Regions from separate parts of the Psychrobacillus sp. Z16_25 genome, predicted to be linked through region 3. Evidence: predicted binding sites of a transcription regulator. Region 3 holds the regulator's gene; each other region holds the start of a gene.

Evidence for each region. Region 3 encodes LexA, which represses DNA repair genes until DNA is damaged. Its sites were predicted from a motif close to CGAACATATGTTCG; they were not measured.
Region 1: a site for LexA is predicted at 2,746-2,759, ahead of AC1VU3_RS07040 (type IA DNA topoisomerase). Genes of this name have one in related genera too.
Region 2: a site for LexA is predicted at 2,237-2,250, ahead of AC1VU3_RS04350 (YolD-like family protein). Genes of this name have one in related genera too.

Annotation. Positions count from the first base shown of each region.
Region 1 is NZ_JBXEOV010000004.1:254,374-258,634, forward strand. It holds gene AC1VU3_RS07020 (HEAT repeat domain-containing protein) at 1-273, opposite strand, end outside; gene AC1VU3_RS07025 (response regulator transcription factor) at 270-1,124, opposite strand; gene AC1VU3_RS07030 (flavin reductase family protein) at 1,315-1,818, opposite strand; gene AC1VU3_RS07035 (YflT domain-containing protein) at 1,955-2,281, shown strand; gene AC1VU3_RS07040 (type IA DNA topoisomerase) at 2,806-4,261, shown strand, end outside.
Region 2 is NZ_JBXEOV010000002.1:325,893-330,153, forward strand. It holds gene AC1VU3_RS04345 (sigma-70 family RNA polymerase sigma factor) at 344-1,282, shown strand; gene AC1VU3_RS04350 (YolD-like family protein) at 1,836-2,195, opposite strand; gene AC1VU3_RS04355 (M50 family metallopeptidase) at 2,296-3,351, opposite strand; gene AC1VU3_RS04360 (hypothetical protein) at 3,821-4,258, shown strand.
Region 3 is NZ_JBXEOV010000001.1:321,435-325,695, forward strand. It holds gene AC1VU3_RS01550 (ferritin-like domain-containing protein) at 1-307, opposite strand, end outside; gene AC1VU3_RS01555 (hypothetical protein) at 443-1,084, opposite strand; gene AC1VU3_RS01560 (hypothetical protein) at 1,503-1,901, shown strand; gene lexA (transcriptional repressor LexA) at 2,006-2,626, opposite strand; gene yneA (cell division suppressor protein YneA) at 2,802-3,128, shown strand; gene AC1VU3_RS01575 (YneB family resolvase-like protein) at 3,125-3,772, shown strand; gene AC1VU3_RS01580 (DUF896 domain-containing protein) at 3,837-4,070, shown strand; gene tkt (transketolase) at 4,157-4,261, shown strand, end outside.

The sequences.
Region 1 (4,261 bases), on a different contig from region 3:
ATCATTCGATAAATTTTTTAAATACGCAACGAAGATTTCCTCAATACCAGCTATCTCTTCTTTACTAGTGGGAAGAAGGGTAGGTGTTAATGGTCTATTTTCTACCAAGTAATCATTCCAAGCGTCTATTGTCCTTGAAATATATGCTTCTCTTATAGTTAACTTTTTTACTTGTTTCCATCTTCTATAAGCTAGATAAAGTCCGATTCCAATTAATAGGAGAAATAATATAATGATTACCATGGTTACTATGTATATAGTTAGTCTAATCATTGCCATAGCCTCTCAAGGGTCCTTTTCACTTGCGCTTCAAATAAACGAAGATTAAACGGCTTAGTCAAATAAATATCTACTCCTTTTTCAAAAGCATATACCATATCCTCCTCTGACTTTCTCTTCGTCATCATAAATACGACGAACCTTTTATGGTTTGGGAGCCCCCTTATGGTATGCAAAATTTCCAAGCCATTTTTCTTAGGCAAAATATCATTCATAATAATTAGATGTATATGGCTAGACTGATACCATCCGGATTGGAGAAACTCATACCCATCTGAAAATGTTCTAATGTCTAAATCAAAGGGCGAAAAAGACAATTTTTCTAATGACGAGTTTAATAGATGCTGAAAAATGGTATCGTCCTCTAGAAGGCTGACCTTAATAAGCTGCCTTTCTTTTTTCTTGAAAATATCCACTCTCTCGATAGTCCAATTGCCTTTCTCTTTTGCAATGGCCAAGACTCTTTTTCCAGTATTAAGTAACTCATCGAGTTCCGTTTTATTGTTTCCTATCTCTATTACACAGCTAGACATTTTTGCTGCAGAATCTTCCAGACCCTTAAATAATCTAGTTATGAAGGCAATCGCCTCTTCTTCTCCACTTCCCGGTAGGATTAGGCACCATTCAGAAGTCGACTCCAACTGGAACAGAAAATCTGTCTTTCTAATTTTCTGGGCTAAATATGCTTGCAAATCCTCTAATTCACCTCGCTTATCAAAGGAGGCTATTAAAAAAACGGCCGTAATAGTAGATCTAGCACGTACCACATTCGCTTTTAATACATCAAAGAATTGAATGATCTGTTGCTTACTATCTAATGCTTGTTCTTTTAGAGAAAGTATCATCCTACTCGCCCCTTTTCTGACCAGATTAACTATTTATTAACCTCTTACCCCTTTTCGCATTATCTATAAACAAAATTTTACAACTCTTTTCATTTTTTAATACAATTGGAAGAGCCATACCTATTTTATGTAGTAAAAAAGACTGAAGAAAATTCACATACAAATGAATTTCCTTCAGTCTAAGCTACCTTTATTTTTCATTATAAAACGTACGAGGAATCGGACCAATCGTTCTCTTATGGTATAGCAGAGGATTTTTAGCTTGATTATCAATATCTATTACTTCACCAATGATAATAGTATGGTCTCCCGCTTCTACTCGTTCATATACCTTGCATTGTAGGACAGCCAGACTGCCCCTAAGTATTGGTAACGAGTGCACAGACTCACTCCATGTACAATGGTCAAACCGATTCTCTACTCTACTAGAAAATAGCTGGCAAATATCACCTTGTTCTTCAGACAAGATATTAACAGCGAACCGTTCAGCCTTTTGAAAAGCATCATAGGAATATCCCCGTTTGTCAATTGACCACAGGATTAGTAAGGGCTCTAAAGAAACGGAGGCAAAAGAATTTACCGTTAGTCCTATCGGCTCTCCATTTTGATCCATAGTGGTAACTACTGTAACGCCTGTAGGGTAATTACCCATTACTTGCTTAAATTCATCTATTCTATTCCTTCCAGAATCCATCCCAAATCGCCTCCTTCTTTATTCTTTTATCATATCAAACCATTCGTGAATCGGTCACTCAATTACTTTCCTTTTGTTTAAATACCGTACAAGAAGGGTAAATATAAAGTGAAGAATAAAAAATGGAGGGGTTTTTATGACAGTAAAATTAACTGTAGAAAACGCAGTACAGGCTAAACAAGAGGTAGAACGTTTAGAAGCTGAAGGATATTCAAGAGACCACATCCACATTTTTGCTCACTTTAAAGAGCGAGCAGATGATATCAACGATGCCTTAGACACAAAGGATGTCGGCATAAAGGAACAAGGCTTCTTAAATTCCATGAAAAATATGTTTACTTCTCGTGGTGATGAGCTTCGAAGTAAAATGGTTGCAATTGGCTTAACAACTCAAGAAGCAGAAGCTGCAGAAAAAGAGCTAGATAAAGGGAAACTGATTATCGTAGCTCATAAAAAAGACTAATACGTAGCTCTATCTAGTAGGTCTCATAACAGGAGCAAAAAATTAGGAACGAAAGAAAAGGGATTGTCTCATAAGTTTTCAACTTATGGTACAGCCCCTTTTTGCTATGTTGCACAGCTCCTGAAGTGTTCGCAAAGATTCCCTCTCAAGATCACTTTTCAGACAACCCCCTTTTTCCTACTTCTTTTTTTAGCATCCCTTACCTTCGATTGAGTCTCGTACTTGTTTCATCAGTTTCCTCTGTGCTTTCACTTGTTCTCGTGCAATCTTTACCAAATTCGCTTTATTAGTATCTTTTGATTCTGATATAATGGACATCTCCTTTGGTATTCTTCATTCTACTTAGCAGTAAACCTGCTTTTTGTAACATTATGCGTGAATTCTACGGTATGTTCCTCGTCTTTTTTGTTAGATGTCTCAAAAACAAATTTACTTTTCTCTTCCTTTCATTCAAACTATAATAAAGAATATACGTTCGGAAAATTCCTAGCATAATATTTGCAATCCATACATGGGGTGATGAATTGAAACCAGTAATTTTAGCTGAAAAACCTAGTCAAGCCAAGGCCTATGCGGACGCATTCAAAGTAAAAAAACATGACGGGTTCCTAGAAGTTTTGCCAAATGAAATTTTTCGTGAAGGTGCTTATATTACATGGGGAATTGGTCATTTAGTGGAGTTAAAAGAGCCGAAAGCCTATGATCCTAAATGGAATCGCTGGACCTTATCTAGCCTTCCAATCTTGCCAGAAAAGTATGAATTCCAAGTTGCAAAAGGCAAGTACAAGCAATTTAACATAGTAAAAAATCTGTTTAAATCAACAGATACCCTTATTAATGGATGTGATGTAGACCGTGAAGGCTCTAATATTTTTTATAGTATCTATCATCAAACCGGTACACGAGGTCACCATATAAAAAGGCTATGGATTAACTCATTAGAGGTAGAAGAAGTACGTAAAGGCTTTGCCAACCTAATGAACAACAAAAAAGATTTACAAATGTATGAAGAGGCGAAAGCAAGACAAATAAGTGATTGGTTGGTTGGTATGAATGCGTCTCGCCTCTACTCACTACTCTTAAAAGAAAAGGGCGTAAAGGATGTATTTCCGATAGGACGAGTACAATCTCCCACACTTTTTCTTATCTATCAGAGACAGCTTGAAATAGAACAATTTGTATCAGAACCATTTTTTGAGGTGGAAGCAACATTCACAAGTAGCAATGGAAGCTATAAAGGGAAAGCAAAAGCAAAGGAACCTAAAAGAGAAATAATCCTGGAGCTATTACAAAAGCATCACATACAACCTAATTCTCCTGGGGATATCACTTCCTTAAAAACCGAGGATAAGCGTATAGCACCCCCACAGCTACATTCTCTTTCAACCTTGCAGGCTACCGCCAACCGCTTGTGGAAGACGAGTCCTGCCAATGTTCTGAAAGCAATGCAATCGCTGTACGAGAAAAAGCTGGTGAGCTATCCAAGAACAGATTCTCGTCATATTACAACGAACGAGTTCGCTTATATTGCTGGGCAAGTAGAAAAGTATCAAGAAGTAATTCAACATCCCTTTCCTATTGCCTCTAGCTACCCTAAAAAAAGATATGTGGATAACTCCAAAGTACAAGAGCACTATGCTATTATCCCAACAAAAAAAATCCCTACCCCTTCTACCCTAAGCAAGCTTTCTCCTTTAGAAAGAAATTTGTATGAGGAAGTAGTCCGTACAACTATTGCCATGTTTCACAGAGATTATTTTTATACGGAAACAAAGGTCACGACAGAAGTAAATGGGCTACCCTTTTACACGATTGGGAAAACAGAACGGGATTTAGGCTGGAAGGAATTATTCCAATCTAGCAAGTCCGATAAAAAAGAAGAAGATAAACTTCCCATTTTACATCTTCATGAAAATGTGGAAGGTGAAATCGGAATAAAGGAAGGAAAAACTGTTCCCCCTAAACCATACACAGAGGGAC
Region 2 (4,261 bases), on a different contig from region 3:
TGGTTGATTTCCGTTCTGGCTGGACGCTTTCCTGGGAGCGCAGCTTCGGGACAATAGGATGTTGTTCAAGAAAACGTTGGCACATGATGTGCCATTTTTAGTTTTCCTTCCTTTTCGGATACTTACGAAATAATACATTTGCTTAGCGTATTGAAAAATGGGAAGTGATTGGCATAATCATCTATTTTTCTAAGACGTTCTTTTTACGTAATATGTATTAACAACCTCCATAATTTAGTCATCTTGCAATTGCTCGGAGTATCTTTAATTTTTTTTATTAAGCCGTATAATTTTTCTATTCTCAAACGTCTATTAATTGTAAGAACATTAGGAGGGGAACAATATGGAAACAAGTACTAACATTAACAAGACATTTGTAGATGAAGCTCGAAAAATAAGAGATGAATTTGAAGAAATAGTTTCGGGATACTCAACAGACCTGTGGAATTATTGTAAATATGTTACTGGTTCTCCTTGGGATGGTGAAGATCTTTATCAAGAGACTATGATAAAGTCCTTTGGTTTGCTACCACAACGGTGGAGTGAAATTACTAACAAAAAATACTTTCTCTTCAGAGTTGCAACAAACACTTGGCTTGACCAATGTAGAAAACTCAAACGTGAAATAGGAACATTAGATGAAGTACCTGAGCCAAAATTTGATTTTTCAGACCAACTATTATTGGAAGAAATTCTAATATCGTTGGAGTCAAATTTGACCATCAAACAAACAGCCGCATTTTTACTGATGGATATTTTCCAGTTTAGTGCAGATGAAGTAGCTGGGATTGTCCAAAGCACTCCAGGTGGTGTATATTCTTCTGTTCAACGCGCGAGAAGAAAAATAGAGTCTTTGGATTTTTCAAAATCAAAAACTAAGATAGTTTCTCAAAGTCATAACGTAATCATCCAGGCATACTTAGAAGCCTTTAATAATGGCAATTTAAATAGTATGTTAAGGTTATTTAGTGAACAAGCACAAAATGAAGCATTCTTTGGATTCCAGGAATTCTCTAAAGATGAAATGCTGAAAGGTTCTTTAAAATTTGGTTTGCCTGGTCATACAGCTCGTGAAATCATCCTTTGGGGCAAACCAGTTATTATTGTATTAACTTCTAATGACACTAGTGCTGAAATTCATGACATACAAACACAAGAAATTGAAAACGGAAAAATAGTTAGCCATAAAAGTTATTTCTTCAGAAAAGAATTTATTTTTGCTGCCGCTGATGAGCTTGGAATAAAGGCACAGCTAGTAAAACCACCTGTATTTTGGAGTTGAGTTTTTAGGGATGACAATTGTTGTCCCTTTTATTGTGTTTGTACCACTTCTCTCAACTTTCCTACTTCACAGTTTGGTTCTAGTGCGTCGTATTTTTATAGAAATTGAGTAACTACTTTTCGGTCTTTTTGAGTCACTCGTCGATATTCAACACTTCTATCTTTTTTACCGATGACCTTATCCCGGTATTCCGCTCTCCAACTCAGCGTCTGTAATTGGACCTTCAGGAGTGTAATCAATAGGAGTATCTGTTTTACTTCTATAATTGGTACTAAGGTATATGCATCACTAGTCAGTTTTTCTTGATATGTTATATTCTTTTTGAAATTTATTGCTCAAATTTTAATTTTAGTAGAAAACACTATTGGTTCGGAGCAGCGTCGATCACTCCTGTGGAAATAGCACGAGGGAGAGACTACAGGCTCGACCCGTGCCCACGGAAAGCATCCGACGCAGCAGAGAACCTAACACTTAAAAAATAAGAAAGCACCTATGATTTGTATCATAAGTGCTTCTCTTTCGATTTTTCCCACCTTCAGGCTCCCACAACAAGTCATTCCATTATCGTTGCGTCCACTATTTCATCCAGTGACAGTTTATAGCACCGGAAAGGGTCTTCTAATTCAATCGTTCTTTTTGCTACATCAATCCACTGAATGACTCCGCGATTGTAGAGAAATTCTCCTTCTCTCCATCGTTTCACCTTAATTTCCACGTTTCGCTTCATTGCTAGCTCTAGCTGCTCTTGAATAAATTCATAGTCAAATTCATTTAACTCTGGTCGAGGCTCCTTTTTGACTTCCTCTTGGTAATCCCTAAGCATCTTCACATGCTCCGGCAACATCATGGCCACCCATTTTTTTGATCCTCTATCTTTTATTTTAGATAAATCAAGTTGTTCCCATTCTTCCATGTTAGCCATCTCCATTACCTATCTTTTTTATTTATTATATACGAACAAACGTTCGTTATACAACTGGGAATTTATAGGTTTAGGAGAATGAATGAAAAAATTAAATGAATACTGGCTCCTTCGCTGCTTTAAAAATTTTATGAGTCAGCATTTCTTCAGCATAAAAGAAGCCAAATTGCTTTTTCCCTTTTTCTATTTCTGCATAAACCTCTTTGCGTTTAGCTTCCGCAGTCTTCTGATCACCAGTTAAATGAGCAATCATCCATTCACTGCGTTTATAGCTGACCGGTTCAATGGGACTTAGATATGTATGCAACACCTTGATTTCTTCTACATTTGGCTGATGAAGAAAGCAATCTACCTGTCTGATATGGGTGATGAATTGCATCGCTATCTTATTATCCTTACGAATTGGAATGGTTTTATACGCTTCAATCATGCGAGATGCACAATCATAATTTTCCATTACGATATAATAATAAAAGAGCAGATAACTATTCATAAGTGTATCCTCAGAGACAGCAGCTAGCTTCGTTTGTTCAATTAAGGAAGCTGACCAATCTGCTGGATGCTTTGGAGACATCATTTCTTTTAGCAGCAATATACTACCCAAAAATACTTCCGCTTCCTTACCACCTCTCCTGAGCTCTAACAGAACGCGTCCATCCGATTTCATGGCTCCTTTGAACGGAATGATAGTCACTGCAAAGATAGCCAAGTTTAAAATTCCCAAAAACTTTATATACGATTGATCAAGGATAAAACCAATAGATAACCCAATAATGGCAACAAGGAGAGAAGCAATTGGTCCACCTGCTGCAAACCATTGATGCTGCTTCATGATCCTATCAATATTTCCACTAATAGGTGCGCAGCTTGCGACACCACCAAACATTGCCCAGCTTTCGTTTGCTCTAACCTTTATCTTGTCAGTCTTCTCTATCAGAAAAGGCCCTGCTATTAAATAATGAAAACGGTATCCAGCCAAAACACCAAATAAGGCATGACCCACTTCATGAATAAAAAACGTTAGCATAGCTAATGTAACGAAAATAGCTAGCTCCAGCATCGTCTCCGCATAATCGGTAAATTGTAATGCGATCACCACAGCAAAAAAAATCAGTGTGACACCCATTGGACTTTTCCAGAATTTCATTACTCTATCTCCTCTACTATGTGCTGGTTATCTCAAGCACCCTTGAATTACTCACCTTCTAAATAGGAAAAGTAAACTTTGCAGATAATGCACTTTGATTAATATAAGTTTTACCCACTAAAACATCCCCATTTATTTGTATATTTTCACAACAATTATATCACGTTTAATGGTTTATCATTCATATTTTGGAAATGGATAATCTGGTCCTAACAGCAGGATCAATAGACTTTACATATAAACAAGAATCGTTATGATTCCCATAAAAAAACAGCATGGCACCAATGACCAGTGCAATGCTGTTTTCTCTATTTTTCTTTATTTAATCAGTCAATATATTATATGCAAATTTGATAAGAACAACAATCTTTTAGAAAACAGCCTTGCATTAAAATAAATCTGGATATTATGACTGAAGAAACCGTTACTATTTTGTCAGTCATTACGTCTTATAATTGAGGTGAAATTGATGAAAAGATTGTTTGTTTTAATACTTGCAATTGGACTTGTTTTAGTTGGTTGTAACCAAGAAGTAACGTTGAGTAATGATGAAAAAACCAATACAACGAAAGACAGAGTTTATAGCGTTCCTTGGGATGGCAGACCCATGATTGTTAAACAAAAAAACGTTAATGGGGATTACGAAAAAGTAAATGAAATAACTGATAGTATTGAAATAGAGAAAGTAATAGAAGCCTTGGGAAACGCGGACTGGCAAGAGAATATTCAAGTAGATATTGGCCCCCCAGATTATCGTTTTACTTGGAATTCATATAACCACGACGCATGGATAAATGAAGAGTCTCATAGAGTTGAACTTAAAATTGAAGGGCAATCAAATTATGGAACTTTATCTAGTGAATCTTCTAAAATTGTATTCGAAATCTTGACTGGCAAAGAACTTTAATTG
Region 3 (4,261 bases):
TGAAAGCATCCTTGATTACAGGATCAGTTGTACTTCTAGCTACTTCATGATAAAAATCAACCGTTTTTTGCTCATCTAAAAATGCTGCATGCAGACCAGAAAGAAATTGGTCGGGGCATTTTTCTTTTCGCTTTGGTGTATGCTGTTTTCCTGTAATGGCTTGATACAAATAAGAGAAAGTCTGGAAATGGCGTATCTCATCTTTCCGAATTTCTTCAATCTGCTTTTTAATGTTACGATTATCCGTTTGACCAGCTAGCTTTTCGTAGCAATGAATAGCAGAGTATTCACCATCAATTGCCTTCATAAGATTTGCAATTAAGGTATCTGGTGCATACTGAGTAAATTGATTTGTCAATTCCCTATCACCTCTAACGGTAAAATATGCACGTAGTAGGCGTATGGTTATTTGTCCAGTGAAAAAAGGGCCGATAAGCCCCTTTTAGTAAACCCCGTATTTTTCTATCAGTGCTTCCATTTGACGGCTGAATTCACGGTCTATTTTTCTGACCTCAGCAAGAATTTCATTTGCCTTGGTGATTTTCGTATAATCTCCTGTATATACTGCATCCCTTATCTCACCAAACGCAAGATGCTGCTTGTTCATTGCATCGATAAGCATTTCATGTAAAAGGATTGTTTCCTCGTTGGGTGGTAGGATTGCTTCTAGCTCTTCGATTAATACCATATTCCAAGGTAGTATTTCTATAGCGATAAGGTCAGCAAAATCATAGTCCGTAATTGTTTGATTCGCAGAAGCCTCTCGAATCTCATCCCATCTTCCGCCTAGCTCAGCGATTTGTAAATATGCATTACGTACTTGATCGACATAAACCTGCACTTGCTCCTTATCTTGTAGGATAGTGTCCATTGGAGCTTCTGTTTGAGTTTCCTCTTCCGTGTTCGTACCCTCATCGACAACTGTTTCCTCTTCTTCAACCTTTTCTTCTACTGCTTCTTTTTCTTTTTCTACAACTACTTCCTCTTTCGACTCTTCTTTCTTATCCTCAGACTTGTCGAACAATCCGCAGCCGGCTAATCCGAAAATAAGGGGCAGCGTTAGCACTATGAACCATTTTTTCATTTACACTTCTCCTTCTGAACATTTTTGGTGCCCGAAAGACACAGCTTTTTTTACTATATTCAAGAAGTAAGCGGTTGGTACGGATTATGTCTAATAAAGCCTTATCTGTATCCAGCAAGAAACTGCAAACATGGTCACCATTTGGACTTGAGTAAGGATAGCTTTCACCAAAAAATGGATCCAAGAAGGAAGGAATACTTTTATTGCCTAAAAGTCAGATTTTTTCTACCTTGTCTTCTTCCATTTCAAAGGTAATTAAAAATTTTTATTTTGCATGTTTAGAGTTGAAAAAGGGGGGGTATAGTTAACAGGTCCTTCAGCTAATAAGAAAGTTCTAGATGGAGGCTTTGAACCAGTAATAAATAGTGAATTCTTAAATGGACTATTTGCTTATTAGACGTGTTCGAGGAGTGGAAAAATGAATAATATAGAAGAAATAATTAAGAAGATAAATGAGAACATGGAGAAGTTAGACATACTAGCTACCAAAAAAATGATGGAGGATTACATGCTTCAGCTGGATCGAAGAAGACACCATCTTGTAGCTTCAGCAAGAGAGCTTTACGATTCGATGAAACAGCAAAAGGAGAGTGGATTGCCACCACTAACTCGAAACGAAGTAAGCATTCTTTATACGATTAATATATACTCCTCCAAATTCGATATTCGAGGTATAAGAGCAGTGATAAAAGCGCATCCTGAGTTATGGGTACGTGATGATATCGAACATTATTTCAATGAGGATGCAAAAATTCTTTTACAAGGGATGAATGTTATCCCTAGAATACAGAAAAAACAAACCCCCCTTAGCTCGTAAGCAAGGGGGGTTTTACGGTCTAAACAAAATGTCCACTTTTTGTTTAGACGTGATATCGGCTCTTTTAGAATCTTACTTTGTTAGTCATGAGTTGTCAATAAAAATCATTGAATATGACGGTAGACCCCAACCACTTTCCCTAAAATAGAAACCTGATTCACAATAATTGGATCCATAGAAGAGTTTTCAGGCTGAAGACGGAAATAACTCTTTTCTTTGAAGAAACGTTTTACAGTAGCTTCGTCATCCTCCGTCATAGCAACTACTATATCTCCATTATTGGCAGATTGCTGTTGCTTGACAACAACATAGTCTCCATTTAAGATTCCAGCTTCCATCATACTGTCTCCCATAATTTCTAGCATGAATAGGTGGTCTTCTGATGTCCCAAAGGTCTCAGGAAGAGGAAAAAATTCTTCAATATTTTCAATAGCGGTGATAGGTAGACCAGCAGTTACTTTCCCTACTAATGGGACATGAACAACTCCTTGTCTCTCCACAGGTGCTTCTAGACCATCTAATATTTCAATAGCACGTGGCTTCGTTGGATCTCTTCTAATTAATCCTTTGCTCTCTAGTCTAGCTAAATGTCCATGCACAGTAGAGCTAGAAGCTAGTCCAACCGCTTCACCAATTTCACGTACGGATGGTGGATAACCTTTTTTACGTACTTCCTCTTTTATAAATGCAAGAATATCTTCCTGTCTTTTGGACGCTTTCTTCAATGAATTCACCTCTTTAAGTATTAATTCAACCTTATATTATTTTCTTAATAGTAGTATACCAGTATCATTGTCGAAATGCAAACATAGGTTCTAATTGTTGTTGACAAAAACAAATGTTCGCATTATGATAATAACATACATACCGAACAAGCATTCTGTTTATGGAGGGACTTTTATGATTACTTGGATTAAAAACAATTATTTTATAGCACTTTTCTTTGTTCTTAGCTTATCTTTCATTAGCTTATTTAGCCTTTCTCAAGCTGTTCATGGCGATGAGGAAAAGGTTATTACAATAAAACAGGGTGACAATCTTTGGAGCCTAGCAAATAAATATGCATCTAATCAGCCGAAAACTGACTGGATTGACACTGTGATTCACTTAAATCAGCTACAGGATTCTAACATTAAAACTGGACAGGTGCTAAAAGTGCCTGGTGAAAAAGATTACGATGATTACCTTCTTATAAAAAATACAGAGATTGCGGGTTCTGAACAATGAAATCTGTTATCTATTGTCGTGTAAGCACCGACAAATCAACCCAGGAGACTTCTTTAATTAGACAAGAAGAAGAGCTAAGAGATTTTGCCGAGAGCAAAGGCTTTCAAGTGGAACAAGTATTCCTAGACCAGCATAGTGGCTATGATGTGGAACGAGAAGGTCTTTTAGAAATGCTTAGCTATATAAAAGAGCATGAAATTACGGCAGTGTTCGTTCAAGACGAAACAAGAATTGGTCGAGGAAATGGTCGTATGGCCGTGCTCCATCTTTTGCAAAAGACCAATACCACTGTATACATCTTGCAAGATAAAGGAGTCATTAATTTAAATGAAATGGATTCCATGCTATTAGAAATCCTGGCTCTTGTGGAGGAGTATCAACGCAAAATTCATAATGCGAAGATTAAACGTGGTATGAAAAAGGCGATATCAAATGGCTATCGACCGGAGAAAAATCTAAAAACCAGAGGAAATCCTGAGGGAAGAGATAGAATTGATATCCCTATTGAAGAGATTGTTCGCCTGAGAAATGCAAATATGACTTACGAAGAAATAGCTTCCACTTTAAACGGCCTAGGTTTTTCGATTAGTAAAGCCACCGTTCATAGGAGATACAAAGAATATGAAGAAGCACACAGAGAGTAATAACTTGCACTCTGTGTGTTTTTTTCATACCTTTATATAAGGGATAATGGAAAGGATGAAAGATATGTTAAGTAAAGAAAAACTAGCAAGAATCAGTCAGCTATCTAAAAAGTCCAAAACGGTTGGACTTTCGATAGAAGAAGCGAAGGAGCAAAGTGCGCTTCGTAAGGAATATTTAGAGACTTTTCGTGCAACCATGCGTGATACAATAGAAAGCGTGAAGGTTATTGATCCAGAAGGCAATGATATTACGCCTGAGAAAGTGAAAAAGGCTAAGAAAGATAAATTTCTGAATTAATGAATCATTGCATAAATCATTGATAAACCTGAAATAGTTGGTAAACTAAAGCTGTAGAAAAAAATTGATCGAGAGGATGTCATTTAATGTCGTTACAATCTGATTTGTTAGCAATTACTACAATCCGAACTTTATCTATTGATGCAATTGATAAAGCAAATTCTGGTCACCCTGGCTTACCAATGGGGGCA